3 regions of the Thermobispora bispora DSM 43833 genome follow, and region 1 is predicted to be linked to each of the others. Evidence: riboswitches for the same ligand, from Rfam matches in the RefSeq annotation. Region 1 holds a riboswitch; each other region holds the start of a gene.
What was found. A riboswitch is a leader RNA that binds a small molecule or an ion and turns the genes downstream of it on or off. The one in region 1 is predicted to bind cobalamin.
Positions count from the first base shown of each region.

Region 2: it holds a riboswitch for cobalamin, as region 1 does, so the genes downstream of both, TBIS_RS19620 (ABC transporter substrate-binding protein) here and TBIS_RS12320 (CbtB domain-containing protein) in region 1, are expected to answer to the same signal.
Region 3: it holds a riboswitch for cobalamin, as region 1 does, so the genes downstream of both, TBIS_RS06165 (ABC transporter substrate-binding protein) here and TBIS_RS12320 (CbtB domain-containing protein) in region 1, are expected to answer to the same signal.

Region 1 is NC_014165.1:2,905,331-2,915,110, forward strand. It holds gene TBIS_RS12300 (YdcF family protein) at 318-974, opposite strand; gene TBIS_RS20170 (LLM class flavin-dependent oxidoreductase) at 1,228-2,859, opposite strand; gene TBIS_RS12310 (MarR family winged helix-turn-helix transcriptional regulator) at 2,975-3,481, shown strand; gene TBIS_RS12315 (hypothetical protein) at 4,666-4,869, opposite strand; adenosylcobalamin (AdoCbl) riboswitch at 5,049-5,197, shown strand; gene TBIS_RS12320 (CbtB domain-containing protein) at 5,201-5,413, shown strand; gene TBIS_RS12325 (CbtA family protein) at 5,423-6,202, shown strand; gene TBIS_RS12330 (VWA domain-containing protein) at 6,375-8,447, shown strand; gene cobO (cob(I)yrinic acid a,c-diamide adenosyltransferase) at 8,449-9,051, shown strand; gene TBIS_RS12340 (cobyrinic acid a,c-diamide synthase CobB) at 9,111-9,780, shown strand, end outside.
Region 2 is NC_014165.1:4,082,546-4,092,325, forward strand. It holds gene TBIS_RS17435 (FecCD family ABC transporter permease) at 1-604, opposite strand, end outside; gene TBIS_RS19620 (ABC transporter substrate-binding protein) at 601-1,806, opposite strand; cobalamin riboswitch at 2,010-2,177, opposite strand; gene TBIS_RS17445 (DUF2243 domain-containing protein) at 3,389-3,814, opposite strand; gene TBIS_RS17450 (hypothetical protein) at 3,986-4,243, opposite strand; gene TBIS_RS17455 (NAD-dependent epimerase/dehydratase family protein) at 4,285-5,328, opposite strand; gene mads6 (methylation-associated defense system protein kinase MAD6) at 5,474-6,883, shown strand; gene TBIS_RS17465 (phosphoketolase family protein) at 7,063-9,381, opposite strand; gene TBIS_RS17470 (response regulator transcription factor) at 9,468-9,780, shown strand, end outside.
Region 3 is NC_014165.1:1,391,445-1,401,224, forward strand. It holds gene TBIS_RS06135 (hypothetical protein) at 873-1,679, opposite strand; gene TBIS_RS19745 (ATP-binding protein) at 2,811-3,320, opposite strand; gene TBIS_RS06155 (helix-turn-helix domain-containing protein) at 3,519-4,346, shown strand; gene TBIS_RS06160 (DUF397 domain-containing protein) at 4,355-4,588, shown strand; adenosylcobalamin (AdoCbl) riboswitch at 5,086-5,233, shown strand; gene TBIS_RS06165 (ABC transporter substrate-binding protein) at 5,277-6,215, shown strand; gene TBIS_RS06170 (FecCD family ABC transporter permease) at 6,224-7,243, shown strand; gene TBIS_RS06175 (ABC transporter ATP-binding protein) at 7,240-8,055, shown strand; gene TBIS_RS06180 (adenosylcobinamide amidohydrolase) at 8,052-8,756, shown strand; gene TBIS_RS06185 (SDR family NAD(P)-dependent oxidoreductase) at 8,881-9,549, shown strand; gene TBIS_RS06190 (threonine aldolase family protein) at 9,546-9,780, shown strand, end outside.

The DNA.
Region 1 (9,780 bases):
ATCGCGGCCGAAAAACTCAGCGAAATGATAGCCGAACTCAGGCGGGCGATACGGGCAATTCGCCTTTCGCCGAGGTTCACATCTCTCAGCCCGCATCCGGTTTCATCGCTGAGGCAATATATTTCATTTGTTGTTAGGTGATTACGCATTCATCCGTACAATTGAGAAACCGCACCCTGCGGTCCCGTATCCGCCGCTCGATCATGCCGAACGCCACCGCCCGTCACCCGTACGCCGGTTGACCGCCACGGCGAGGCCTCGGCGGAGCGACGAACGGGGTGAGCGGACTCAGGCCGCGGGAGGCGGCCGGCGACGCGTCAGCCGATGAGCCGCCGCGTGTATCCGGCGGCCACCAGCCGCCGGTACGCCGCGAGCACCTCCGTGGGCACCTCCTGCGGGATGGCGAAGCCGCGCCCGGGATACTCGATGATCCGCTGGGTGTCCCCCACGATCATGTTGATCACCCGGTCCGCGTCCCCGATCGCCCGGAGGTACTCCGCGAGCGACACGGGTTGCGAGGCGCAGACCACCTCGACCTCGGGCCACAGCCTCCGGCACGTCGCGTACGCCCTGCGCTCCTGGTAGGGCCGCGAGATGAGGGTGACCGACCTGACCTCGATCCCCAGCTCGGCGAGCAGCTCGCGGGTGAACGCGATGTTCTCGCCCGTGTTGGTGGCCCGGGTCTCCAGCAGGATCGCCTCGCCGGGCACGCCCAGCTTCACGGCCTCCTCGCGGAAGTGCACCGCCTCCCCGCGGGGGAACCGCTCGATCGTGGTGGGCGCGTTGGCGCCGGTGAAGACGATCCGCGGGAAGAGCCCGTTCCGGTAGAGGTCGGCGGCGCACCGCGCCACGCCGATGTCGTGGCCGCCCAGGCCGATGCCGATGTCGGTCCGGCGCGGCTCATGGCGCATGCGGTGGTAGTCCCACAGCGTGAGCAGGTCCGGCCAGAGCTCCGCGGGCACCGCCTCGGTCATCAGGGTCTCCTCGGTCACGACGGGGACGCGCCCGGCCCGGCGTGCGCGGCGGCGTCCCCGGCCGGACACCATGACCGGCCGTCATCGGGAAGGCTGCCCGGCCGGGCGCACCCCGTCACCGGCGCCCTGGCCGGATGCGGCCGGCGGGGCCCGGCCGTACGGCGCCTTGCCGGCACGGGGAGGCCGTGACGGCTCGGATCAGGGACGCCGTCGTGCCGGCGGGCCGCCGCCCGTGCCCCGCTTTCCCGCCCGCTTACCGCCGGGAGCGGCGGAGGGCGTGCACCTGGCCCGCGTAGAACCCGTAGCGGGCCAGCGGTTCCACGAGCTCCCGCTCCTCGTAGGCCAGGTGGGAGAGCAGCACGTCGGTGAGCAGGTCGACGGCGTCCTGGAGCGGGGTGAAGTCGCCCGGGTGGGTGATGAACTCGACGAGCGCCCGGTCCACGTCGTTGAGCACCCTGTGGATGACGTGGTGTTCCTCGGTGAGCCGGTCGATGACCGGTTCCAGTTCCTTCTCCTGGGCGCGCAAGTGCGGGAAGACCGCGTCGTCCTCCAGCGTGTGGTGCTGGGTGACCACCCGGCAGTAGGCGGCGCAGTAGGCGCCCAGACTCCAGTTGTGCTGACGCAGGCTCATCTCGTTGATCGCCGACCGGGCGTCCCCCGCGCTCAAAGCGCCCTGCCGTACCTGATCGATGAGCTCCCGCAGCCGGCGGAGCTCGGCGCGGAGATGGTCGTGGACGTCGATGAGGTGCCGGCCGAGCGCCCGGGACACGTCGTCGTAGACGACATCCGGGCCGGATTCGGGGCGGCTGGGGCGAGTGTCCTCCCCCAGCAGCTCCCGGCTGCGCGGGTGGAGGCGGGTGCCGTCGTCGGGGGTCGGGGTCACGCCCAGCCGGTCGTACTGGCTCTGCCCGGGAGCCGCATCCGGCGCCTGCGCGGGCTGGACGGGAGGCTCGGCCACCAGAGCGGAACCGGGTGATTCCGCGGTGCGGGGGCGTTCCCGCTCCTTGGCGACGAGCTCGCGGACCGCGGGGGCCACCTCGCCGCCGAAGCGTTGAATCGTCTCCGGATCGTCGCTGCCGAGGATGAACACACTGATGCCGTACGCGAGGGCGAGTTCGGTGAGTTCCTCCACCCACTGGTCCGCGGGCCCGGTGAGGAACCCCTGCGAGGACCGGGCGAACACCCCGTTGACGTTGAGCAGGCGGCGGATCGCGGCGGGGTCGCGGCCCTCCGCGGCGGCGGCCTCATCGATGATCTCGTTACCGCGGGCGAGGTCGTCGAGGCCGGACAGGTAAGGGACGCTGGGGAGCCAGCCGTCCGCGGCACGGCCGACGAGGCGGAGCATGCGCGGCTTGTAGGCGCCCAGCCAGATCTCGATGGGATGGGCGGGTGCGGGGCCGCGCTTCGCCCCCGCAACCCGGTAGTGCTCGCCGTCGACCTTTAAGACGCCGCGTTCGTCCGTGTTCCAGATGCCGCGGATGATCTCGATCGCCTCGGCGAGCGCCTGCACGCTCTGCCCCGGGGTGAGACGGCGGCCTCCCATGGCCACGATCGCCTCCCAGAACGCGCCCGCGCCGAGGCCCAGCTCAACCCGGCCGCCGCTGAGCAGGTCGAGGCTGGCCGCGCTGCGCGCCAGGACGGCGGGCTGGCGGAGCGGCAGGTTGAGCACGTTGCCCGCGAGGGTAATCCGCGACGTGCGGGCGGCCACGTAGGACAGCAGGGTCCACGTGTCGAGGAACCCGGGCTGGTAGGGGTGGTCTTGGAAGGTGACCAGGTCGAGCCCGGCCTCCTCGGTGAGCTGAGCGAGGCCGATGACCCGCTCCGGGTCATCGTTGGCCGGGGTGAGGAAAGTGCCGAAACGCAGTTCGTGGCCGTAGTCGGTCATGGGCGGTCTCCCCGATGACGATGCCGGGACATGGCGTGCCCGACAGCGTTTCTGTTGACAAGTCAACCTTATCCCGGCATACGCCGTTGGATGACCCGTCAACTACCCTGGGGGCATGGGCGACGGCATCCCCCTCACACCGCGGGAACGCCGCGCGTGGACCAGCTACCAGCGCATGAGCGCCGCGCTGCAGGCACACCTCCAGCAGAGCCTCCACCGTGACTGCGGGCTGTCCCTGGCCGACTACGAGGTGCTGTTCGCCCTTTACACCAGCCCGGAGGGACGGCTGCGCGCCCTCGACCTGCGCTGCGCCCTCGGCTGGGAGAAGAGCCGCCTCTCCCACCAGATCCGCCGCATGGCCGAGCGGGGACTGCTCTGCCGGGAACCCAACCCCGCGGACGCCCGCAGCGCCGTCGTCTGCATCCTCGACAAAGGCCGGAAGGCCATCGAAAAGGCCGCCCCCGAATACCTGGCCCGGCTCCGCGCCGACTTCCTCAACCTGCTCACCCCGGCCCAGCTGGACGCCCTCACCGAGATCAGCGAAACCGTCCTCACCCACCTGATTCACCAGGAACACGAACGGGAACAGGACGGCGAAGACGCCACGGGCGACCAGCCCTGACATCTGCATGGATGTATCCGGCTGCGCTGGTTTCCCCCGATGCGGCGGTCCTTCTCCGCCGAGCAAGCGGTGGGCTTGAAGACGTAGGGAAACAAGCGGTGGGCTTGAAGACGTAGGGAAAGTGGTAACAGCCCAGGTCAGACGGACACCGCCTGCCGGCGGACCGCTCTGGCGTTGCTCTTGCGCGCCGTCGCGCTCGTTGCCGGGCACGGCACGAACCTGGAAGCCTCCGCGAGGAGCACACCCACCGCTACTACAGCGGCGCCGGCCTCAAGGAGCCGATGGCCAGCATGGGGTCACTCCTCGCCCCGGGCCGCGCAGAGCTATATGCACGCGATCCACGAGCGGGACAAGGGTGATCGCCCAGGCCCTCCGGCAGGCCTTCAAGGCCGCCGCCGAGCCGAAGATCGCCAACCGATTTGGCACGCAAATGGCACGGAAGATCGAAAACAGGGGGTGAAAGCACGAAGGCCAGGCCGCCCGCATGGGCTCTGACCTGGCCTTTTGTCATTAGAGCGGACGACGGGAATCGAACCCGCGTCACCAGTTTGGAAGACGTGGGGACCTCAACCTGGCCACCAACGGCGACACGCACTTGGCCGTTGACAACTGGGGCCCTTCGCACGGCACCAGATCACGAAATCTAGAGACGGCGAGCGTGGCGACGGTGTCGCCACGCTTTCGTATTTCCTCTGCCCTGGATCGGGTCTTCTCTCTGCTGGACCCTGGCTGAAGCGAGTTTCGAGCTCCGCCCCCGGTGGCACCGCGGGTCGGCGCCTCCCGCGCTCCGGGTCGAGCTGAGCGTTTCCGTATGGGGATAGCGAATAGCGACACTGTTCACTATCCATTTTTTCGTTATTTTAGTCACCGCCTCGTCGCCGCTGGGCAGCCGGACCCGCCTAACCGGGCAGGTCCGCCGCAGCTCGGCCCACTCCGCGGACGGTGCCAGCAGGCCAGGGGTTGACGAACGGATAGTCTGGTGTCCTGCGTCTGATCTCGCTTACGCTGCCTCCAGGTCTGTGACGTACGCAACTCGGATTCCGGCGGCGGGCCGCGGATCGCGTGGCGGTTTCCGTAAACCGGGCCATGCCGGGCTCGGCCTGCCGCTTGTGTTCGCCATCCGTCCCGCCGCGTCCGCTTCGGCGGCGCGCGGCCGGGCGCGCCTCGCCAAGGGATGAACTCCGCTAGTAGGGGCGGCCGGTGCCCTCGCCGGCAAGGTAGGCGCCGTCGTCGGCGTCGGCCCGGCCGGACCCAGCGTCGGGGTCGTCCTCGTTCGAGGCCACTCGCTCCAGGTCGGCGCTCACGTGCCCGGGGCCCGCGTCCGGGGCTGCGGGCCAGGACCGCTCGCGCGGCTCCCGGCGGCCCTCGTCGTCCCTCGCACCGCTCACCGGTCCTCCCCTCACGGCCACGTCTCGGTGTCGTGCCCGAGGGCACCACTGCCCGCGTCGCCGCGCCCCCATGCCGGTCTGACCTGGCCCTGACCGGCCCATGACCGGGTCCGGCGGCGGGTGCCCGCCCGCGGGTACGGCCGGGCCGTACGTTGACGGGGATTGCGGGCCACGGTACGTTTCGAGGGAGTTCGCGGCGGTTCAAGGGAAATCCGGTGAGAGGCCGGTGCGGACGCGCCACTGTATCCGGGACGTCGATCCCGGGAGCCAGGTCGCTTGAACCGTCGTGGGACCTCACCGTATGGGCGCGTTATCCCAGAAGGAGGCACTTGTGAGCGATCTGTCCGCTCCGTCGTCCATTCCCTCGTCTGTTCCCTCGTCCTATCCCCTGGCACGGCTGCGGCCCTGGCTGCTCGCCGTCCCCGTTCTGCTGCTCCTCGCCTACCTGGTGCTGATGGACAACGGAGCGGTCTCCCGGGCGGGCCTGCTCCTGCACGAGCTGATGCACGACGGCCGGCACCTGCTCGGCGTGCCCTGCCACTGAGGGCACCCCATGACGATCCGCACCCTGGTGGCCAGGGGCCTGCTCGTGGGCCTGCTGGCCGGGATCCTCGCGGGCGCGTTCGCCTTCCTCGCCGGCGAGCCGCACGTGGAGCGCGCGATCGTGCTGGAGGAGGCGGGCGCCGCGGCCGGGGAGGGCGCGACGGCACACGGTCACGATCACGGTCACGACCACGGCGGAGCGGCGGGTCACTCGCACGGTGCCGGGGTCGTGGTGAGCCGGCCGGTGCAGCAGGCCGGCCTGTTCCTCGCCACCGGGCTCTACGGGCTCGCCGTGGGCGGGATCTTCGCGCTGGTGTACGCGGGGCTGCGGGGGCGCGTCGGGCCGCGCAACGACGGCCTGCTCGCGATCGTCGCGGCCGGGACCGCGTTCCTCGCGATCGTCCTCGTCCCGTTCGTGAAGTACCCGGCGAACCCACCCGCCGTGGGCGATCCGGACACGATCGACGAGCGCACCCTGCTGTACCTGGTGATGGTGCTGGTCGGGCTCGCCGCGACCGCGGTCGCGGTGGGCACGGCCCGCCGGGCCGGGCCCGATCCGTGGCGGCGCTGGACGGCCGCGGTGACCGCCTTCCTCGTGCCGGTGGTCGCCGCGTGGCTGCTGCTGCCGCCGGTCGACGAGGTGCCCGAGGGCTTCCCGGCCACGTTGCTGTGGGACTTCCGGCTCGCCTCGCTCGGCACGCAGCTGGTGTTCTGGTCGGCGCTCGGCGTGCTGTTCGGCCTGCTCACCGAGCGCGCCACCCGGCGGGCGGCGGTCGCCCCGGCCGGGTAGACCGCGTGCCGCGCCCCGGCGCGTGCCCCGTGCGGCCACCGCGCGGACGCCGTGTGCTCCCGGCCGCGCCGCCGCCCGCCCGGTCCCCGGTCTCCGCCGACGCGGCGCGCCGGGCCCCCGGCGCGGACGGCGACGGCCGCCGGCTCCCATGTCCCCCGAGCAAAGGCGTTCGATGATCAACTTTCCGTTCAGCGCCGTCGTCGGGCTCGACGACCTCAAGCTCGCGCTCCTGCTCAACGCGGTCTCGCCCCGGGTCGGCGGGGTGCTCGTGCGCGGCGAGAAGGGCACCGCCAAGTCGACGATCGTGCGCGCGCTCGCCGCGCAGCTGCCGCCGGTCGACGTGGTCGCCGGGTGCCGGTTCGCCTGCGACCCGGACGCGCCGGATCCGGGCTGCCCGGACGGGCCGCACGAGCCCGGCGCGCCGCGGGTGCGGCGGCCCGCCGCGCTCGTCGAGCTGCCGGTCGGCGCCTCCGAGGACCGGCTGGTCGGCTCGCTCGACGTGGAGCGGGCGCTCACCGAGGGCGTGAAGGCGTTCGAGCCCGGCCTGCTCGCCGCGGCGCACCGCGGCGTGCTCTACGTCGACGAGGTGAACCTGCTCCACGACCACCTGGTGGACCTGCTGCTCGACGCCGCCGCGCTCGGCACCTGCCACGTCGAGCGGGACTCGGTGTCGGTCCGGCACGCGGCCCGGTTCCTGCTCGTCGGCACGATGAACCCGGAGGAGGGCGAGCTGCGGCCGCAGCTGCTCGACCGGTTCGGGCTCACCGTCGAGGTGCGGGCCTCCCGGGACCCGGACGAGCGGGCCGAGGTGGTGCGGCGGCGGCTCGCGTTCGAGGCCGACCCGGAGGGGTTCGCGGCGCGGTGGGCCGGGCAGGAGGCGCACCTCGCCCGGCGGATCGCGGCGGCGCGGGACCGCGTCCCGCACGTGCGGCTGCCGGACGCCCGGCTGCGGCAGATCGCGGCGGTGTGCGCGGCGTTCGAAGTGGACGGGCTGCGCGCGGACCTGGTGACCGCGAACGCGGCGATCGCGCACGCGGCCTGGCACGGCCGGGACACGGTCACCGCCGCGGACGTGCGCACGGCCGCCCGGCTGGCGCTGCCGCACCGGCGGCGGCGCGACCCGTTCGACGCGCCCGGCCTCGACGAGGACCTGCTCGACGAGCTGCTCCGCCGGACCGAGCCGGACGACGAACCCCCGGACGATTCGGGCGGCGGGCCGTCCGGCGGGCCGGACGGCGACGGCGGCGGGGCGGGCGACCGGCCGCCGGGCACGCACCGCGCGTCCCCGCCCGACCGGCCCGATCCCACCGGCCCGCCGCCGGACCGCGCCCCGCCGCGCGGTGGCCCGGCCCCGGAGGCGGCCGGGCCGCGGGACGGCGCGGTGCCGGGCCACGGCGAGGATGAGCCCGCACGCGCGGCGGGCCCGGCCGCGGGCGGCCGGGTGGCCGGGGTGGCCGCGCCGTACCGGGTGCCGCTGCTGCGCGTGCCGGGGTTCGGGGCGGGCGCGGCCGGGCGGCGGTCGCGCGCCCGGGGCCGGTACGGCCGCGGCATCGGCGCCCGCGTGCCGCGCGGCCCGGCCCGGGACGTGCACGTGCCCGCGACGCTGCTCGCCGCCGCCCCGCACCAGCGGCGGCGCGGCCGCACCGGACCCGGGCTGCTGCTGCGCCGCGGCGACCTGCGCGAGACGGTGCGCGAGGGCCGGGAGGGCAACCTCGTGCTGTTCGTGGTCGACGCGAGCGGCTCGATGGGCGCGCGCCGCCGGATGACCGCGGTGAAGACCGCGGTGCTGAGCCTGCTGCTCGACGCCTACCAGCGGCGGGACAAGGTCGGCCTGGTCACCTTCCGCGGGACCGCCGCCGAGGTGCCGCTGCCGCCGACCTCGTCGGTGGAGGCCGGGGCCGCCCGGCTGCGCGCGCTCGCCACCGGCGGCCGCAGCCCGCTCGGCGCGGGCCTCGCCAAGGCGGCCGAGGTGCTGCGGGCCGAGCGGCTGCGCGACCCGGCCCGGCGGCCGCTGCTCGTGCTCGTCACCGACGGCCGCGCCACCGACGGCGACGCCGCCGACCGCGCCGCCCGCCTGCTGACCGGCACGGCGTGCGTGGTCGTCGACTGCGAGACCGGCCCGGTACGGCTCGGCCTGGCGGCCCGCCTCGCCGCCCGGCTGCGGGCCACCCTGCTCCCCCTCGACGCGCTGTCCGAGCCGGGCGCCGCCGTACCCGCCCGGCGAGCCCACGCGAAGGCGGTGTGAGATGCCACAGGGAAGGCCACCGGTGATCCCGGACGACGGGCTCACCACCCGGCAGCGGCGGAACCGGCCGCTGGTGATCGTGCACACCGGCCCCGGCAAGGGGAAGTCCACGGCCGCGTTCGGCATGGCGCTGCGCGCGTGGAACCAAGGCTGGCCGATCGGGGTGTTCCAGTTCGTCAAGTCGGCGAAGTGGCGCACCGGCGAGGAGCGCGCGCTGCGGCTGCTCGGCGCGAGCGGCGAGGGCGGCACGGTCACCTGGCACAAGATGGGCGAGGGCTGGTCCTGGCTGCGGCGCTCCGGGACCGGGCACGACCACGCGGCCCAGGCCCGGGAGGGCTGGGAGCAGGTGCGGCGGGATCTGGCCGCCGAGACGTACCGGTTCTACGTGCTCGACGAGTTCACCTACCCGCTCGCCTGGGGCTGGGTGGACCTCGACGACGTGCTGGAGACGCTGCGGGGCCGGCCCGGGTACCAGCACGTGGTGATCACCGGGCGGAACGCGCCGGAGCGGCTGGTCGAGGCGGCCGACCTGGTGACCGAGATGGGCAAGATCCGCCACCCCATGGACCGTGGGCAGAAGGGCCAGAAGGGCATCGAGTGGTAGCGCCGCCGGGGCCCGCGGCCGCCGGGGCGGCCCGCCGTACCGACGCCGCCGTGCCCCGGCTGGTGATCGCCGCGCCGTCGTCCGGGGCGGGCAAGACCACGGTGGCGACCGGGCTCATGGCCGCGCTGCACGCGCGCGGCCTGCGGGTGTCGCCGCACAAGGTGGGCCCCGACTACATCGACCCCGGCTACCACGCGGTCGCCACCGGGCGGCCGGGCCGCAACCTCGACCCCTTCTTGGTGGGCGAGGACCTGGTCGGGCCGCTGTTCCGGCACGGCGCGCGCGGCTGCGACGTCGCGGTGGTCGAGGGCGTGATGGGGCTGTTCGACGGGCACGCCGGCCGGGACTTCGCCTCGACCGCGCACGTGGCCCGGCTGCTCGACGCCCCGGTCGTGCTCGTCGTCGACGCCTCCCGGGCGGGCCGCTCGGTCGCCGCGCTGGTGCACGGCTTCGCCACCTTCGACCCGCGGGTACGGCTCGGCGGGGTGATCCTCAACCGGATCGGGTCGGACCGGCACGAGGAGCTGTGCCGGGAGGCGCTCGCGGGCTACCCGGTGCTGGGCGCGATCCGCCGCGACGAGGCAGTGGCCACCCCGTCCCGGCACCTCGGCCTGGTCCCCGCGGCCGAGCGCGGCGCGCCCGCGGTCGACGCGGTGCGGCGCATGGGCGAGCTGGTGGCCCGCTGCTGCGACCTCGAGGCGATCGTCCGGCTCGCCCGCGCCGCGCCGC
Region 2 (9,780 bases), 1.2 Mb from region 1:
AGCCCAGTCCCCAGGCGAGGTACTGCTGGGCGAGCCGGGGGTCGGTGTAGGTCAGCATCAGGCTGATCAGCGAGACCGTGGCCGCGCCGATCAGCACCCCGATGACCAGGAGGGTGGAGAGCGAGCGGACCCGCCGCGAGAGCAACAGGACGAGCACGAGCACCGCCGCCGCGCCCGCGGTGGCGGCGAGCACGATCCCGATCCGCCCGAACCCCGCCACGCCCGCGGTGAACATCCCGCCCGCGCCGCCCACACCGGTGACGACCAGTGCGACGCCCAGGCTCGCGCCGGAGCTCACGCCGAGGATGTACGGCTCGGCGAGCGGATTGCGGAACAGCGTCTGCATCTGCAGGCCGGCCGCGCCGAGCGCGGCGCCGGCCACGAGCGCGGTGACCGCCCGGGGCAGCCGGACGGTCCACACGATCGTCTCGACGCCGGGGTCTCCGTCGCGGGCCAGGGCCGCGGCCACCGCGCCGAGCGGCAGCGGGGTCGAGCCGACCGTGACGGCGAGCCCGAGGCCCGCCACGGTGAGGACGGCCAGGGCGATGAGCACGCCCGCCCGGCGGCGGGCGGCCCCGGCCCGGGTGTCCAGCGGGCCGTTCACTTGGTGAGCCGCCGGTAGAACGTGAACTCGTGACCGGGGGCCAGCTCGGGGTGGAGGATCGCGATCAGGTCGGCGAGGATGAGATCGGGCCGGGCCACCCCGCGCTCGTAGTAGTCGTTGCCGCCGCCGGGGCCGAGCACCTTGTTGGCGGACCACACGTTCCCGTCCTGGACCGCGGTGAGCTTCGCGTACCGCGGGTCGGCCTGCTCCACATCGGCGAGGGTCCGCCACGTGTTCTCGATGACCAGCCACGTCGGGGCGTGCCCGGCCTTGGCGAGGACCGTCTCCAGGTCGAGGGAGATGCTGCCGGTCCCCTCGGTGCCGGCCCAGGCGTAGGTCCCGCCCGCGTCCTTCAGCAGGGTGGCGGCGTAGCTGCCGCCGGCGGGCATGTACCACTGGCCGGAGTACATCGTGCCGAGCAGGACGGTGGCGGGCTTGACCCCCTTGGCCTTCTCGGCCAGCGCGGTGTACTCGCGCTCGACCTTGCCGAAGATCTCGGCGGCCTTCGCCTCGGTCCCGGTGAGCGCGGCGAAGAACTTGATCCATTCGGCGCGGCCCAGCGGGGTGGACTCCAGCCACTCGGCGTTCTCCAGGATCTTGATCCCGGCGTCGCGCAGCGGGCCGTACGCCTGCTTCTCCATGCCGTCGCCGACCAGCACGTCGGGCCGGGCGCCGATCACCTTCTCGATGTCGATCTCCTCACCGGAGGCGTACTCGATGATCGAGCCGGACCGGACCCGCTGCCACACCTCCGGTGAGGTGACGTACCGGACGGTGGGAATGCCCTTCAGCAGGTCGAGCGCGCCGAGGTCGGCGAGGAACGGCAGGTGCGTGGTGGAGGCGGCGAAGAGCGACCGCACCGGTACCTCGACCATGACCGCGCCGGCGAGGTCTCCGGTCGGCCGGGGCGCGGGCGTCCCGCACCGCACCAGCACGTACTTCTCGGGCTTCGCCCCCGGAGAGGGTTGCTTGACGGTGATGACCTGGTAGTTCTTCGCGTAGGTGATCGTGAAGTTCGTCGCGTGCCTCAGCGTCTGCTTCACCGGGAAGTAGTCGGTGTTCGCGTCGTAGTGCGACACGCACCGGCCGGTGTCCGTGGACGCGGCGACCGGGTCGCCGGAACGCTCCGAGCCGCACGCGGCCAGGCCGACGAGCAGGGATACCGCAAAGGACAGGACGAACGTCTTACGAGGGGAACGCATCGTTCTTCTCCCGGGGGTGACGTGCCCGGCGCTCCGCGACACCGGACACGGGACGAAGGGACGGTGATCCCCCGGAGAGAAATGATCTTGGAAAGCGTGAACCGCACGCCGAAGGCCGCGTGCCGCGCGCAGGCGCGCACCGTGAAGCCCAAGGCCGCGACATGGCCGCCACCATCCTCTCTCGGGGAGATCCGCCCCGATTTCCGCGAGGAGGCGAACAGGTGAGTCTCCTGGCTGACGGCTCAAGCGCCTCCCCCGGCCTTCCCACCCGTGTCGGGCAGTGGCGTATTCGGGATCGGCTCGCCGATCACAGTGGCGGGACCGCACCGGATTCACACCGGTTTCCTCGGCCCTGCTCGCCTTTGCGCCTATGATGCCACGCCGTTCTTGCGCCGGGTGGGCGGCCGCGCGCGGCGGGACGGGGACGGCCGGCCGGTCCTGGGCGCTCGGCCGGCGGCCGGGCACGCCGTCCGGATGGGCAGACCGCCCGGAAGGCGGGCGCGCAACGCCTGCGGCTCTTGTGACGCGCCACCGGTTCTCGCCGGTGCGGAGACGGGTCGCCATGCGCCCGCGGCCGGTGGGACGGCCGTGCTCTTCCCGGCCGTCGCGCTCCCTCACCCGGGTCGCGGGATGGCGCCGGGCGGAACCTCGCGCACGCCCGGCCGGCGCGTCGAGCCCGCAGACAGGCGACCGGCACCCGTGATTTCCGGGCACGGTCAATAAATAAGGGGTACGGCCGACGAAACCGGCGAGCGGCGTGCAGCCGTGCGCACGGATTGACCCTCGTTATCGTCCCGATCGCGTAAACCGGGTTCGCCGGGCGCACCGCCTGACATAGTGTGTGGTCGCGGAATGTTCCGCGACCACAGATGTGCTTCCAGCATTCACCTGAGGTATGCCCATGACGCGGCGGCGACCGCGATCAGAAGGCAGAGGCGAATGGTCCGGGGGGTGCTGTCCACAACATCCCGGACCATTCGTGCCACCTCGGCGATCCACGAGCCGAACTCCGGGTCACGGACTTCCTGACGGCGTCCCCCGCGTCCGCGGGGCCTCACGGTGGTTATGGCGGCCCCCTTTTTCCATCGCTGCGCTCAGCTCAATAACGCTCCCGGTTCTCACCTGCCGGCCTGATTCCGCGCCATGGCGCGGCGCGGAACCCGGAACCGATATGCCGATCTGGCGGGGGATTATTTCGGCCCGGGGCTTCATGGTCACAGGTGCCCGTCACATACGCAATGTATTCCGGCACGGATTCTTCGATCCCTACGAAGAGTGACCGCCGAATCACAGCATGCTATGGCAATTGATTCTGATATGTTCCAATAAGGGCGTTTTATTGTCTGAAATGTCCGCTGGCTCTTTCCGAAGATTTTGCCGGGCACGCGACACGCCGTCATCGTCCCGCGCGGGGATCACCGCGCCGGTCCACCGGCCGGGCCGTACTCGAAGGCTCACGGCCGGGCCGTACCCGGAGCCGCCGCCGCGCCCACCAGGCCGGAAAGCCGCGCCGTACGCCAGCTCGAGGGCCGCCGTACGCCGGGCCGGGAGCCGGGCGGTACGCCGGGCCGGGACGGACGGGTCAGGACCGCCCGGCGGACGCGCGGGCGATGAGCACGCCGGCCACGATCAGCGCCGCGCCGAAGACGAGGAAGCCGATGTCATAGCCGAGCTGATGGGGGCCCGGGCGGACGTGGTGCACCCCGAGGATCTGGTGGTCGACCAGGCCTTCGACCACGTTGAACAACCCCCACCCGGTGATCATCCAGCCGAACAGCTCCCCGAGGCGGTGCGGCGCGGCCCGGGAGAGCATCGCGACGCCGGCGATCACCAGGACGAGGCACAGCGCGTGGAACGCGCCGTCCCCGATCATGTTGAGCCGCAGGTCGTCCGGGTACCAGCCGCTGAGCATGTGGTGCCAGCCCAGCAGCTGGTGCAGCACGATGCCGTCGATGAAGCCGCCGATGCCGAGGCCGAGCACCAGTCCGGCGGGGCGCACGGATGCCATGACGAGTCGTAATCATATCAATACATTCCGTGAGCGCCGCGCATTCACACGCCATCGGCGCCGCCGACCGCCGTGATCATGCACCGGGCTCCGCCCGTCCGCCGCCCGCGCCGGTCCTGTCCGCCGCCGGGCCCGGCCCGCCGCGGCTCTCCGGGCCGCGGGCCGGAGGGGTCAGCCGCAGAGGTCCCGGGCGAGGTGGTCGATCCGCCACATCACCGACTCCACCAGCTCGTCGGTGATCGGGGCCCCGGAGCGGACCTCGGGCAGGTCCCGCCGGTGGACGATCACCAGCCTGCGGTGCCGCTCGTCGATGTCGCGTTCGCCGAGCACCACGCAATCACCCCGGACGAACACGACGGCCGCGTCCGGATCGGCCGACTCCAGGAGCTGCCGGACGCAGTCCGGCTCCACCAACGCCACGCTCGGCACCGGTCCTCCTTTCCGGTACGGCACGGCCGGGAAGCCTCCGGCTACAGCAGGCGGCTCCCGACGCCGGTCACAAGCCGCTTGATGCGCTCCACCCCGCCCTCCGGGCTGAGCGGCGGTGTCTCCATGCCCGCACGGCCGCGCAGGCCGTCGAGCACCTCGCGGAGCGCCTCGGTGGCGCTGTACCGAGGGCGCCACCCCAGCTCGGTCCGGGCCCGGGTGGTGTCCATGATCGGCAGCCGCAGCAGCAGATCGACCATGCCCGGCGCTGCCGGGATCAGCCGGGCCTGCCAGCCGGCCGCCACCGCGCCCCGGACCAGCCAAGCGGGCACCCGGACGCGCCGCGCTCGGAGCATTTCGGCGAGCACGTCACCGTCGATCACCGGGTCGGCGGCGATGTTGAACGCCCCGGAGACCGGCCGGCGCAGCACGAGCCGGTAGGCCTCGGCGGCGTCCGCGGTGTGCACCAGCTGGAACCGCATGCCGGGTATGTCCGGTACGATCAAGCCGGGCCGTACCACGCGCTGGGGCATGAGCGGTCCGGCGAACAGCCGCCACTGCTCGGTCGCCGACTCCCGCTTGACGATGAAGGCGGGGCGCATGCGCACCACGCGGATGCCGGGGTGCTCCCGCTCGAAGGAGTCGAGCAGCCGCTCGACGTACGCCTTCTCCCGGGAGTACGCCGCGCCCGGCCAGCCGTGCGTCGGCCAGCTCTCGTCGATGGCCCGGTCCTGTGGCCCGGGTGAGTAGGCGCCGACGGAAGAGGCGCAGATGAGCGTGGAGACACCGGCCTCCGCGGCGGCCCGGAAGACCCGTGTGCTGCCGATCACGTTGGTCTGCCAGGTGGCCGCCGGGTCGTGCGTCGGGCCGAAGATCCACGCCAGGTGCACCACCGCGTCCGCGCCCGAGAACATCGGCACGAGGTCGGCCGTGCGCACGTCGCCCGTGCGCCACTCGACCTTCGCGGGACGCCAGCTCGGCTCCCGCCGCGCGACGCCGACGATCGAGGTGACCTCGGGGTCGCATTCCAGGGCGGAGATGAGACTCGTTCCGACGTTCCCGGTCGCACCGACCACCACGATCCGCATATCTCACGGTTTCCCTCGAGGTACCGTCCCAAACGGGGCATTCGTCGTGTCACTCCTGGCGAACCAGGGAATGAAGTGGTGATGCGGGAAAGCGCTACCTAGGGGGACCAAGTTCTCAATCTGATTGGAGAGGCGGCACAGGCGCATGGCTCAGATCGTCGGCGGTGGACGGCCCGTCAATGACGCCGAACGGCGGGTCATCGCGCACCTGCGCGACCACGCGCCCGACGACTGGCTGCTGCTCCACAACATCGAGGTACCCCGCGGCCCGGACCTGTTCGAGATCGACGTGGCCGTGCTGACCGGCCACTCGCTCTGCGTCATCGACGTCAAGGGGGCCCGCGGCCGGTTCGAGGTGGTGGGCAACCGGTGGTTCCCGCAGCACCGGGAGGCGTTCGGCTCCCCAGTGGCGAAGCTCCGGGGCACCGCCCGGGCGCTCAAAGGGCTGCTCGTCGACCAGCACCGCGAGCTCGAACGGCTCTACGTGGACAACATCGTGGTGCTCACCGCGCCCGGCGCCGTGCTCATCGACCCGACCGGCCGGGACGCCCGCCACGTCACCGACATGGACGGGCTCATCCCGATGCTGAGCGACGTGTCCCGGGTCCGGCACGGGTGCAGCCGGGACGCCCGGCCGTACCGGAAGGCCGTCCTCGAGGCGCTCAACGCCACCGTCCGCCGCTCCACCGCCCCGCCGCGGTTCGGCAACTGGGAGGTGGAGGAGGAGCTCGGCGGGGACAGCCGGGTCACCGAGTACCGGGCGGTCAACGCCACCACCCCGGTGAGCGAGACCGTGCTGCTCCGCGTCTACCGGGCCGACCCGCTCGCCGAGGAGCGGCGCCGGCTCATCGAGCAGCGGCGGATCGCCAACGCCTACCAGGCGCTCGCCAAGATCCCGCCCCACCCGTGCGTGGTCCGCTCCCGCGACTTCTTCGCCATCGACGACGAGAGCCGGTTCGTGCTCGTCCTCGACGACGTGCACGGGCGGGCGCTCCACCTGCACCTGGGCGACCGCCGGATGAGCCTGGAGACCAAGCTCGACATCATCGAGGACATGCTCGCCGGGCTCGCCCACGTCCACGCCAACAAGGTCATCCACCGGGCGCTCACCCCGGCGTCGGTGCTGGTCACCCCGAACGGCCGGGCCATGCTGACCGGGTTCGACTACGCCAAGCCCGGGCCGCGCAAGCACACGGTCGCCAACGAGCTGCCGAACATCCTCGACGTGCACTACGTCGCCCCGGAGTGCCGGACCCGGCCGGATCGGATGACCCCCGCCGCCGACGTCTACGCCGCCGGGGTCATCGCGTTCCAGCTCCTCACCGGGGAGCTGCCCACCCCCGGCGGCGACGGGGAGGCGGTGGCCGACGGCGTCGCCCCGCAGATCATGGATCTGCTCCGGCGGATGCGCGACCCCACCCCGGGCAAGCGCCCCGACGCGGCGACCGCCCTCGCCGAGCTGCGCCAGGCCCGCACCGTTCAGGTACGGCAGAGCCGCGGCGGCCGCTTCATGCGCCGGGTGCGGACGGCGCTGCGCCGGCTGGCCGGCCGCTGACGCCGGCCCGCCGAACACGGCGATGCCTTCGGTGTTGGCCCACGGGCGTTCCCGGCGGCGCGGGCGATGCCGCGCCGCGCCGGCGGCCCGCCCCGCCGGGCGGCGCATCGGTGCCCGCGCCACGGACCCGTCCCGCGCGCCCGCCGCCGGGCCGGCGCGGCGACGCGCGTTCCCCGCGCTCAGTCGTAGGGCCAGGTCCAATCGCGGATCTCCGGCGGGTCCTCGCCGTGATCGCGGGTGTACGCCCGGGCCCGCAGCCGGGCGTCGACCATCGCCTGCCGGAGGTGGCTCGCGGTGGTGCGCAGGCCGGGCACGCGGTCGATCACGTCCATGACCAGGTGGAACCGGTCGATGTCGTTCATCATCGCCATGTCGAAGGGCGTGGTCGTGGTGCCCTCCTCCTTGTAGCCCCGCACGTGCAGGTTGTCGTGGCCGTTCCGCCGGTAGGTGAGCCGGTGGATGAGCCACGGGTAGCCGTGGAAGTTGAAGATGATCGGCTTGTCCGTGGTGAACAGGGCGTCGAACTCGTGGTCGGACAGGCCGTGCGGGTGCTCCGAGGGCGGCTGCAGGCACATCAGGTCGACCACGTTCACCACCCGGACCCGCAGCTCGGGCAGGTGGGCGCGGAGCAGCGCGGCGGCGGCGAGCGTCTCCATCGTCGGGACGTCCCCGGCGCACGCGAGCACCACGTCCGGCTCGGCCCCCTCATCGGTGGAGGCCCAGCGCAGGATGCCGGCGCCCCGGGTGCAGTGGGCGATCGCCTCGTCCATGCTCATCAGGTCGAGCACGGGCTGCTTGCCCACCACGATCACGTTGACGTAGTCCCGCGAGCGCAGGCAGTGGTCAGCGACCGAGAGCAGGGTGTTGGTGTCCGGCGGCAGGTAGACCCTGACCACGTCGGCCTTCTTGTTCACCACCACGTCGAGGAAGCCCGGGTCCTGGTGGCTGAACCCGTTGTGGTCCTGCCGCCACACGTGCGAGGTGAGCAGGTAGTTGAGCGACGCCACCGGCCGCCGCCAGGGGATCTTCTTCGCCGACTCCAGCCACTTGGCGTGCTGGTTGAACATGGCGTCCACGATGTGGATGAACGCCTCGTAGCAGTTGAACAGGCCGTGCCGCCCGGTGAGCAGGTAGCCCTCGAGCCAGCCCTGGCAGAGGTGCTCGCTCAGCACCTCCATCACCCGGCCCTCCCGGGACAGGTGCTCGTCGGTGCCGAGCACGGCGGCGTCCCAGGCCTTGTCGGTCGCCTCGAACACGGCGGAGAGCCGGTTGGACGCGGTCTCGTCCGGGCCCATCAGCCGGAAGTTGCGCGGGTTGGCCGCGATCACGTCCCGCAGGTAGCTCCCCAGCACCCGGGTGGGCTCGCTGCAGGTCACCGCGGGCTCCTTCACCGGCACCGCGTAGTCGCGGAAGTCGGGCAGCACCAGCGGCACGAGCAGCTCGCCGCCGTTGGCGTGCGGGTTCGCGCTCATCCGCCGCTCGCCCTCGGGCACCTCGCCGAGGACCAGCGGGGTGGGCCGTCCCTCGGCGTCGAACAGCTCCTCCGGCCGGTAGGAGCGCATCCACTCCTCCAGCATGCGCAGGTGCTCGGGGCTGGTGCGGACCTGGGCGAGCGGCACCTGGTGGGATCGCCAGGTGCCCTCCACCGGCACCCCGTCCACCTCCCGCGGGCCGGTCCACCCCTTAGGCGTGCGCAGCACGATCATCGGGAGCCGGCGCTCCCGCCCCGCGGTGTACTCGTCGATCTCCGCGAAGACCTCGTCCAGGGTCCGGGCCATCAGCGGGTGCAGCTCCGCCGGGTCGTCCCCGGCGACGATGTGCACCCGGTACCCGTACCCCTCGAGGAGCTTGACCAGCTCCGGCTCCGGGATGCGCGCCAGCACCGTCGGGTTCGCGATCTTGTACCCGTTCAGGTGCAGGATCGGCAGCACCACCCCGTCCCGGCCTGGGGTGAGGAACTTGTTCGAGTGCCAGCTCGCGGCGAGCGGCCCGGTCTCCGCCTCCCCGTCGCCGATGATGCAGGCGACCACCAGCCCGGGGTTGTCGAACGCGGCGCCGTACGCGTGGGCGAGGGAGTAGCCGAGCTCACCGCCCTCGTGAATGGAGCCGGGCGTCTCCGGCGCGGCGTGGCTGGGCACGCCGCCGGGGAAGGAGAACTGCCGGAACAGCAGCCGCATCCCCTTGGCGTCCTGGGTGATGTGCGGGTACCGCTCCGTGTAGGTGCCCTCCAGCCAGGAGTGCGCCACCACGGCCGGCCCGCCGTGCCCGGGACCGCAGATGTAGATCATGTCCTGGTCGCGCCGGCGGATGATCCGGTTGAGGTGGGCGAAGCAGAAGTTGATCCCCGGCACGGTGCCCCAGTGGCCGAGCAGCCGGGGCTTGATGTGCTCGGGCCGCAGCGGCTCGCGGAGCAGCGGGTTGTCGAGCAGGTAGATCTGCCCGACGGACAGGTAGTTCGCCGCTCTCCAGTAGGCATCGATGCTCGCGATTTCCTCCACGTCTTCGAGCGTTCCCCGACTGTGACGGCGCCAGGTAGGGACCTTGGTCACTACCACCACTGACACAGGCCAAGTACGCTCGCAGCATGATTCGAGTGTTCCTCGTGGACGACCATGAGGTGGTACGACGCGGGGTCGCCGCCCTGCTGGAGGCCGAACCCGACATCGAGATCGTCGGTGAGGCGGGGACGGTGGAGTCCGCGCTGGCCAGGGTCCCGGCCCTGAAGCCGGACGTGGCGATCCTCGACGTGCGGCTCCCCGACGGCAGCGGGGTCGATCTCTGCCGCGACCTGCGCTCGAAGCTGCCCAACCTGGCGTGCCTGATGCTCACCTCGTACGCGGACGACGAGGCGCTGTTCAACGCGGTGATGGCCGGCGCGGCGGGTTACGTGCTCAAGC
Region 3 (9,780 bases), 1.5 Mb from region 1:
AGTGACGGGCTGCGGGGTGAGCGTCCGGTGCGCGGGCGACGGTACGGCCAGGCCTGCGGCCTGCGTCATGGTCCTGCGGCTCCCCGCGTCGTGCTGCATCGCGGCACCGATCACGATCGCGGTGCAGGCGAGTGCCGGGGGGAGAGCCAGGCAGGCGCGCTTGATCATGCGATTTCTCTCGGTCGGTCGCACCGTTCGCGCGGGGGAGCGCGAGCGCCGCCCGGGTGGCCCACGCCGCGATGCCGGGCGCCGTGGGCGGGCGCAGAGCATGCCTGATCAGCGCTCATGCGGCCGTGGGGACAGAGCGCAGCCGGAACACTGCCGAGGGCGGCGGTGCGATTTGGGCTGTTTGTAACGATTTGGGGGATATGGGGCACGAGTATAGGCAAAGAACCGGCAAAAGGAACAAACAGGCACAAACTAGAGGTAAATCATCCTTTACCTAGGCCGCGCGGCGGTGATCGTCAGGACCGTCGTCCGACCTGAGGGCGCGCACGCCCGCGCGCCGGCCCCGCCGGGCGCGGCGCGCACGCCGCCCAGCCTGTTCGGGCAGGTCGTCAGCGCCCTCGCCGGGCGCGGGGCTCGCCGCCGCGCGGCGTGCGCACGGATGACGGAGGCGCGGTGATGGAGGCGGGTGCGCCGGTCCTCCGTCACGGCACGCCGGCCACCGAGGCGATCTCGCCCAGCGGGAACTCGCGGTAGCCGCCCGTCTCCTCGCACCAGGCGCCGAGCATCCCCGCCCCGCAGCTCACCGCGGCTGATCGTCGCGGTCATCCCGTCGGTGAGGGTGATCCGGGCCCGGCCGTCGTGGTCGACCACGCGGCCGAGGAGCGATTGCTGGGCCACGGGCAACCGGCGCGCCATCCGGCCGATCACCGCCCAGGTGCGCCCGCCGTGGCCGGCGGAGGCGGCGCCCACCAGGCGGGCCGCGAGCTCGCGCGCGTCACGCGGCGGATCCCCGGCCGCCTCCCCGGCCTCCCGGCCGCCGGGCGGGTGGATCGGCCGCCCACCGGCCCCGCCGTCCGCCGCAGCACGCGCCCGCCCGGGCCGCCGGGCTCGCCCCGGCGGTCCTCGCCGAGGCCGGCGTGCTCGGCCTCGTCGCCGGCGGTGCGCTGACCGAGCTGGACCGCGCGCTCGCCCCGCTCGCCACCGGGCACGAGAGCCCGCCCGCGCGGCCCGCCGCGGAGCACGCCCCCGAGCTGGTGCGGGCCTCGGCCCTCGACGAGCTCCCGGTCGAGGAGCGGCGCCCGCCACCCGACCGCCTGGACGAGCTCGGGCAGCGAGGCGAAGCGCCGGCCCGCGGGGACCCCGGCGAGCACGGCGAAGATCGCCCGGCGGACCCTGGCGACGGTCTCCCCGGCGGCGTGGCCGTGCCCGCTCAGCGGTGAGCGCTCCATGCGCCACCAGGCGGCCAGGAGGAGGCGCAGCCGTACCGGGTCGCCGGCCGCGCGCCAGGCCCGCCGGGCACCGGCGCCTCCGGCGGGAGACAGGAGGCCGGCCTCGGCGGCCACCTCGGCGATCAGCTGGGCCTCGCCGGCGGGGCAGCCGATCGCGGCGGCGAGCCGCCGTGCCGCGTCCGCCCGGGCAGCACTGCGGTGCAGCGTCCGCACCGGGTTCGCGTCCAGGTGGCCGAGGAGCGCGCTCACCCGCTCGACGAGGAGCGCGGCGGCGCGGCGCATCCCGTGCGCGACCGCGTCCGGATCGGCCTGGTGAGCGCGGCGTCCGGCGGATCCGGGGTGAACGGGGCGCGGTGCCCGGGGCCGCGGAGGGCGAGCGCGACCTCGCGGGGCATCTCCGCCACGTCCCCGCGGGCCAGGACCAGGAGGCACCGGTCCCGGCCAGGTGGGGCGGGGGAGCGGAGCGGGGCGTGCCCCGGACAACGCGAGGGCCGAGCGCCCACCGCTCCGGGGTGCCGGGCCGCCGGTGGCGCCCGCGGTCCAGGGTGCGCACCGGGCCGTCCCAGGCGAAGGCGTCGAGCAGCTCCAGGGTTCCGCCGGGCGCGCCGGTGAGCAGGAGGCCGAGCCGGTCGGGGTCCCCGAGCACCGCGCGGATCCGGGCGGTGAGCCGGTCCCGGCCGCCCCGGACCGGCAGGCCGAGCAGCCGGCCGGCGCGGCGCAGGTCCTCGGCGGCGAGCCCGCGGGTGCAGGCGCCGAACGGCCGGCCCAGGCCGAGCGGCGCCGGGCACCACCGCGCCACGGCCGGGGCGAGGACGATCCGGCCGTCCGGGCCGGGCCAGGCGATCGCACGGTCGTAGAGGTGGTGCAGCCAGCGCCGCACCTCGCGGGTGCGCACCCCGGTGAAGGCGGCGAGCCTCGCCTCGCCGGCCGGGCCGTCCAGCGCGAGGCGGGCCTGGATCAGCTCGAGGGCGGGGAGCGGGAGGTCCCGGATGACCTCCAGGACGGCGAGGTCGTCGGTGAGCCGGGCGGCGAGGGCGCCGAGGTCGCTGGGCCACGGCGGCGCCATGGCGTCCGGCCGGTTGGCCAGGATGCGGGCGAGCCGGTCCTCGCCGAGGGTCGTCAGCCAGCCGAGGAGGTCATGGGGCATCGTCGATCCCTCCGGAGCCGCCGGGAGGCACCGTCACGCCCGCCGTACCCGGGGCGGTGCCGAGGCGGGCGGCGATGCCGGGCCGCGGGGCGCCGAGGGGAGCCGGGCGCCGGGTTGACGGCGCGACCACCGTGGGCGGGCCGCGCACCGCGCCGTGCGGGCGTCACCGTCCGATCTCAGCACATGGCCGCATGGTGGCGCGGGCATTTCCGCGGATCGGGCGTCGCGCGCGTGCCGGGGCGCGTCGTCCGGCGGGCGGTCGGCGGTCAGCCGCCGAGCACCGCCCAGACCGCCTTGCCGCGCGGGGCCACCGGGCACCACCCCCAGCGGACGCTCAGCGACTCCACGATGTGCAGGCCGAGCCCGCCGGGCTCGAACGGGGAGGGATCCCGGAGCACGGGCGTCCCGGGCCCGGGGTCGAAGACGACGCAGGTGACCAGCCGCCCCCGGCGGACCAGGGCGAGCCGGATCACCTCCCGCCGGGGTCCGCCGCAGAGCGCGAGGCCGTGCCGCAGCGCGTTCGTGACCAGCTCGGAGACGACCAGCCCCATGCCGTCGGCCAGCCCGGTCATGTCCCAGCCGGCGAGGGCGCCGAGCGCGAAGTTCCGCGCGGACCAGACGGATTCGGCGATCGGGGAGAGGACCAGGGTGGCGCTGACCGGCGGTGACCCGGGCTCGATCAGGTCTCGGGCCGGCTCCGGCCACCAGACGATCGGTGGCCACCAGTCGAGCAGCGGCGATCGCGCATGGCCACGGGTCACGTTCGCGGGCTGCACGAGATCATCATGGTCGATGCGAACGTGCGACTGCAAGAGCGGATGCACGTGCAAGAGACCGCGGGAAGCGCTACCTTACTTCCCAACATCCTGGATCGAAGGGGGCGATCTTTGACAGACTTGAAGCCAGTCCAATAAACGGAGGAAAAGGACGTGTCGATAGATCCGCCCGGTTCCGTTTCCACCGTTCGGCGCATCATGCTCGGGGCCAGCCTGCGGAGGCTGCGCGAAGCACGCGGACTCTCCCGTGAGCAGGCCGGGTTCCACATACGGGCCTCGGAGTCCAAGATCAGCCGGATGGAGCTCGGCCGGGTCGGGTTCAAGACGCGTGACGTCGAAGACCTGCTCACCCTCTACGGCGTGCACGACGGCGCCGAACGGCGCAGTCTGCTGGAGATGGTCCGGGAGGCGAACGCGCCTGGCTGGTGGCACAAATACAACGATGTGCTGCCGGACTGGTTTGTCACATATGTCGGCTTAGAAGAGGCCGCGAGCCTGATCCGCACCTACGAGGTGCAGTTCATTCCCGGGCTGCTCCAGACCGCCGAATACGCCCGGACGGTGTACAAACTCGGCAATCCGGAGGCTTCGGACGACGAGATCGAGCGGCGCGTGCATATGCGATTGCAGCGGCAAGAGCGGTTCACGCGCCCCGACGGTCCGAGGCTCTGGGCCGTCATCGACGAGGCCGCGCTCATGAGGCGGATCGGAGGGCGGGAGGTCATGCGCGAGCAGATCCAGCACCTGCTCGACGTGTCGGCGCTCCCCAACATCACCCTGCAGGTGATGCCCTTCGAGTACGGGATGCACACGGCCGAGGGCGGCGCGTTCACCATCCTCCGCTTCCCGGAGCGCGAGCTCTCCGACGTCGTCTACGTCGAACAGCTCTGGGGTGCCCTGTACCTGGACAAGCCCGAGGAGGTCGACCCGTACCTGCGGGCGATGGAGCAACTGTGCGTGGCGAGCGCCACGCCGCGGGGCACCGTGGAGCGGCTCCAACAGCACCTCAAAGACCTGGACAAGTGAGATCGGATATGAAGCCGTACAACGGTATGCCCGCCAAGGACCTCAAGGGGGTCACCTGGCGGAAGAGCGCCTACAGCAACTCCCAGGGCAACTGCGTGGAGCTCGCCGAGCTGCCGGACGGCAGCGTGGCGGTCCGGAACTCGCGCGACCCCGACGGGCCGGCCCTGATCTACACGAAGGAGGAGATCCGCGCCCTCGTGCTCGGGGTCAAGGACGGCCAGTTCGACAGCCTGCTGGTCTAGCCTTCCCGTGCACGCACGCCGCGTGCACCCGGCGCGCACTCTTCGCAGCCGGCGGATCCGGGTGGTGTGCCACCGATCCGGCACGGGTGACCCGCCCACGCGCCTCGGGGCCCGTGATACCGGATCACGCGATGCGCGTGCCCGGTCGCCGGAGGTGTCCTCTCCACGGTTCTCGTCGCTCCCGGTGGCCGAGTGACCGGCCGGCCACGGCGTTCCGCACCTCCCGATCCGTAGCCGATCCGGACGACGAACCCGCCCTGATCGCGCACGGGATCCCGGGTGACCGGCCCGGCCGGGCACCGGCCGCACCGGTGGGCGCGATCCCCGTTCCACGGCATCGGATCCCACCTGCCCGCACCACGGTTCCGCGTACCCGAGGACCCGGGGCGCACCGGCCAGGCCGGGCAGGGATCCCCATAACGCGGCCCCGCCCCGGCTGACGCACCGGCCCGTAAGGCGGGACGCCCGGTAAGACGCGGCGTACGTCCGGTTGGTACTGTTGCCTCCGGAACGCGTCGTGCAGCGAAGTCCGGTGGGAATCCGGCGCTGTCCCGCAACTGTGATGCCCCCTCCGGGGACGAGCCAGGTCGCCTGCACGCCGCGTCGACGTGGCAAGACCCTCGCGGAAAAGGGTGACCCGTCGATTTTCGCGGGTCCTCGTTTCCCCCGGACCCAGGAGGACCAGTTCGTGAGGCCGGTACGCGTGGCCATCGCGGGCGTGCTGCTGGCGATCCTCGGCCTGGCCGGATGCGGTCGGCCGGCGGGCAACGCCCCCGAAACCCCCACTCCGAGCGGCTCAGCCGCAGGTTCCTTCCCCGTCACCGTTCAGGCCGGCAACGGGCAGGTGACCATCGCCGGGCGGCCTGAGCGCATCGTCTCGCTCTCCCCGACCGCCACGGAGATCCTCTTCGCCATCGGGGCGGGAGACCAGGTCGTCGCCGTGGACGAGCAGTCCGACTACCCGCCCGAGGCGCCCCGGACGTCCCTGTCCGGCTTCAAGCCCAACGTCGAGGCGATCATCTCCTACAAGCCAGACCTGGTCGTGACGTCCACCGACGCCAACGGCGTGGTCGACGGCCTCACCAAGGTCGGCGTCCCCGTGCTCGTGGAGCCCGCGGCCAACCGGCTCGACGACACCTACGACCAGATCATGGACCTCGGCGCGGCGACCGGGAACGGCGCCAAGGCCGCCGAGGTCGCGGCGGACATCAAGCGGCGGATCGACGAGCTGGTCGCCAAGGCCCCCAAGGGCACAGGCCTGACCTACTACCACGAGCTCGACAACACGCCCTACTCCATCACGTCGAACACGTTCCTCGGGCAGATCTACGCGATGTTCGGGCTCGAGAACATCGCCGACAAGGCGCCCGACGCGGCCGGCGGATACCCGCGGCTGTCCACCGAGTTCATCGCCGAGGCCGACCCCGATCTGATCTTCCTCGCCGATGTGAAGTGCTGCGGCGAGAGCGCCGAGACCCTCGCCAAGCGGCCCGGCTGGGCGAAGCTCTCCGCGATCAAGAACAAGCGGGTCTTCCAGCTCGATGACGACATCGCCTCGCGCTGGGGTCCCCGGGTGGTGGAGTTCGCCCGGGCCGTGAGCGAGGCCGTGCAGAAGGCCGCGGGCTGAGGCCGCCCATGACGACGCGGTCGCGGAGCCGGCCGCTCCTGCTCGTCTCGGCCGCCCTGGTCGCCAGCCTCGCCCTGGGCGTGACGGCCGGGGCGGCCGGCATCCCGCCCCGGGGCATCGCGCTCGCCCTGCTCGACCTGCTGCCGTTCGTCACGGTCGACTCGGGCCTGACCCCGGTCGAGCAGGGGCTGCTCTTCGAGCTCAGGGTGCCCCGGGTGCTGCTCGTCGCCATGGTCGGCGGGCTGCTCGCCATCGCCGGCGCCGGCTACCAGGGGGTGTTCCGCAACCCCCTCGCCGACCCGTACCTGCTCGGCGCGGCCGCCGGGGCGGGGCTCACCGTGACCCTCGCCGTGGTGTTCACCCGCGGCGGCGGGCTCACCGTCCCGGCGGCGGCCTTCGCCGGCGCGGTCGGCGGGGTGCTCCTCAGCTACACGCTCGGCCGTACGGCGGGGCGGGGCGGCGGCACGGCCACCCTCATCCTCGCCGGCGTGGCCGTCTCCTCGTTCCTCACCGCGCTCCAGGCGTTCGTGCAGCAGCTCAAGGTGGACGAGCTCCAGCGGATCTACGCCTGGATCCTCGGGGGCGTCGGCGGCGGCTGGGACCAGCTCCGGATGATCGCGCCGTACGCCGTGCTCTCCAGCGCGGTGCTCCTGCTGCACGGGCGGCTCCTGGACGTGCTCTCCGTCGGCGACGAGGAGGCCACCAGCCTCGGCCTGCACGCCGGGCGCACCCGCGTGGCCGTGCTGCTCGCCGCGTCGCTCGCGACCGCGTCGGCCGTCGCGGTGAGCGGGCTCATCGGGTTCGTCGGGACCGTGGTCCCGCACGCGGTGCGCCGCCTCGCCGGCTGGTCGTACCGGACCGTGCTCCCGCTCTCGCTGCTCGGCGGCGCGGCCTTCCTCGTCCTCGCCGACCTGGTGGCGCGGCTCGCGCTCGCCCCGGCCGAGCTGCCGATCGGCGTGGTCACCGCGTTCGTCGGCGCGCCGTTCTTCATCGCCGTCCTCCGGGCGACCAAGCGGGAGGGCGTATGAGCACGGCCGCACCACCGGTCCTCACCGGGCCGGCCGGGGTGGAGGTGCGCGGCCTGAGCGTGCGTCTCGGCGGCCGGCCGGTGCTCACCGACGTCGGGCTCTCCGCCCCGTCCGGCGGCTGGCTCGCGATCATCGGCCCGAACGGCGCCGGCAAGTCCACCCTGCTCAAGGCGATCGCCGGGCTGATCGGCCGGACCGGCGAGGTCCGGGTGGCCGGGACCCCCGTCGACCGGCTGCGCCACCGGCAGCGGGCCCGCCTGATCGCCTACGCGCCGCAGAGCCCCGCCCTGCCGCCCGACATGACCGTGTACGAGTACGCCCTGCTCGGCCGGACGCCGTACATCCCCTACCTCGGCCGGGAGAGCGCGCCGGACAAAGAGGTGACCGAGTCGGTGCTCGAGCGCCTCGGCCTGACCGGCTTCGCCTCCCGCCCGCTCGGCGAGCTCTCCGGCGGGGAGCGGCAGCGGGTCGTGCTCGCCCGCGCCCTCGCCCAGCAGGCCCCCGTGCTGCTCCTCGACGAGCCGACCACCGCGCTCGACCTCGGCCACCAGCAGCAGGTGCTCGAGCTCATCGACCGGTTGCGCGTCACCGACCGGCTGACCGTGGTGACCACCCTGCACGACCTGAGCCTCGCCGGGCAGTACGCGGACTCGCTCGTGCTGCTCGCCGGAGGCCGGGCGGTCGCCGCCGGCCCACCCGGGCGGGTGCTCACCGAGCCGCTCCTCACCCGGCACTTCGGCGCCCAGATCCGGGTGGAGACCGGCGCCGACGGCAGGCCCATGGTGTTCCTGGTCCGGCCAGAGGCGCAGTGATCGGCCGGCTCTCGCTCACCCACCGGATCGAGGACGGCATGCGGATGGGCATGCTGCTGTGGCGGTTCGGGCCCGGCTGGCGGATGATCTCGTCGGCCGTGCTCGGCGGCGGGATCGGCCGCCGGGAGTGGGTACTGAACGCCCAGGTGAGCAAGGACTACGCCCGGATGGACCCGGTGGACCACCTGCGGGAGCTGAGCCCGGACGGCCCCGGGGTGGGGATGCTCACCGCCGCCGTGGTCGACCGCCACACCGTCGCGGAGGACGCGGGGTGCGCGGCGGTCGCCACGGTCGGCCTGGGGCACCCCACCTGGGCGGCGGAGCCGCCCGCCGCTGCTCCGGCGGGGCCCGGCGCGCCGGGGGAGGGGCCGCGCCCCGCCGCCGCGGGCGGCGGGGCGGGGCAGGCCGCGCTCCGGCCGGGCACGATCAACATCATCGTGGCCGTCCCGGTGGCGTTCTCCGACGCCGCGCTGGTGAACGCGGTCATGACCGTGACCGAGGCGAAGACGCAGGCGCTGCTCGAGGCCGGGTTCCCGTGCACGGGGACCGCCTCGGACGCGGTCTGCGTCGCGGTCCGCGAGCACGGGCCCGCCGAGCCGTTCGGCGGCCCCCGCTCCACCTGGGGCGCGCGGATCGCCCGCGCCGTGCACCGGGCGGTGCTCGACGGCGCCCGCGACTGGCGGCGCCGGATGGGCGGGTAGGCCGGGCCGCGGCCCCGCTCCGGCGCGGGCGGGGTGCCGGGCGGCCACCGCGGCGGCAGGGCGTAAGCTCACCGCGTGGCGGAAGCCACGGGTTCCGGTCGGACGACGGGCAGCGAGGCGAACGATGAGCAGAGTGATCCTGGTCACCGGAGCGGGCGGCGCGGCCGGGCAGGCCGTGGTACGCCGGTTCACCGACCTCGGCGACACGGTGATCGCGGTCGACAGGTCCGGCGCCCACGGGTGCCTCGCGCTCGATCTGCTCGACCGGCCGGCCGTACAGGGGCTGGCGAACCGGATCGCGGACGAGCACGGGCGGGTCGACGGGGTCGTCCACCTCGTCGGCGGGTGGCGCGGGGCCCCGTCCTTCGCCGAGACCGACCTCGCCGACTGGGACTTCCTCCACGACGCGCTGATCCGGACCCTGCAGCACGTCTCCCTCGCCTTCGAGCCGCTGCTGCGGCGCAGCGACAACGGCAGGTTCGTCATCGTCTCCGCGCGCGCCGCGCAGCGGCCCTCCCAGCGGGACGCGGCGTACGCCGCGGCCAAGGCGGCCGCGGAGGCGTGGGCGCTCGCTTTCGCCGACGCGCTCCAGGACACCCGCTCGGCCGCCGTGATCCTCGTGGTGACCGCGCTGGTTCACGATGCGATGCGGGCCGCCGAGCCGGGCCGGTCGTTCGAGCGCCACACCGACGTGAACGACCTCGCGGTGGCGATCACGGACCTGTGGGACCGGGAGCCCGGCGCGGTCAACGGCCGGCGGATCGACCTGACGCCGGCCGGCTCCGCGCGATGACCGAAGGGGGACTTCTCGTGGCAACCGATGCCGTACGGCGGCACGACCCTGCGATCAAGGCGTTCGCCAGCGACAACTACGCGGGGGTGCACCCCGAGGTGCTCGAGGCGATCGCGCTCGCGAACGGCGGGCACCAGGTCGCCTACGGCGACGACGTCTACTCCGCGGCGCTGGCGGACCTCTTCCGGCGGCACTTCGGCGACCGGGCCGAGGCGTTCCCCGTGTTCAACG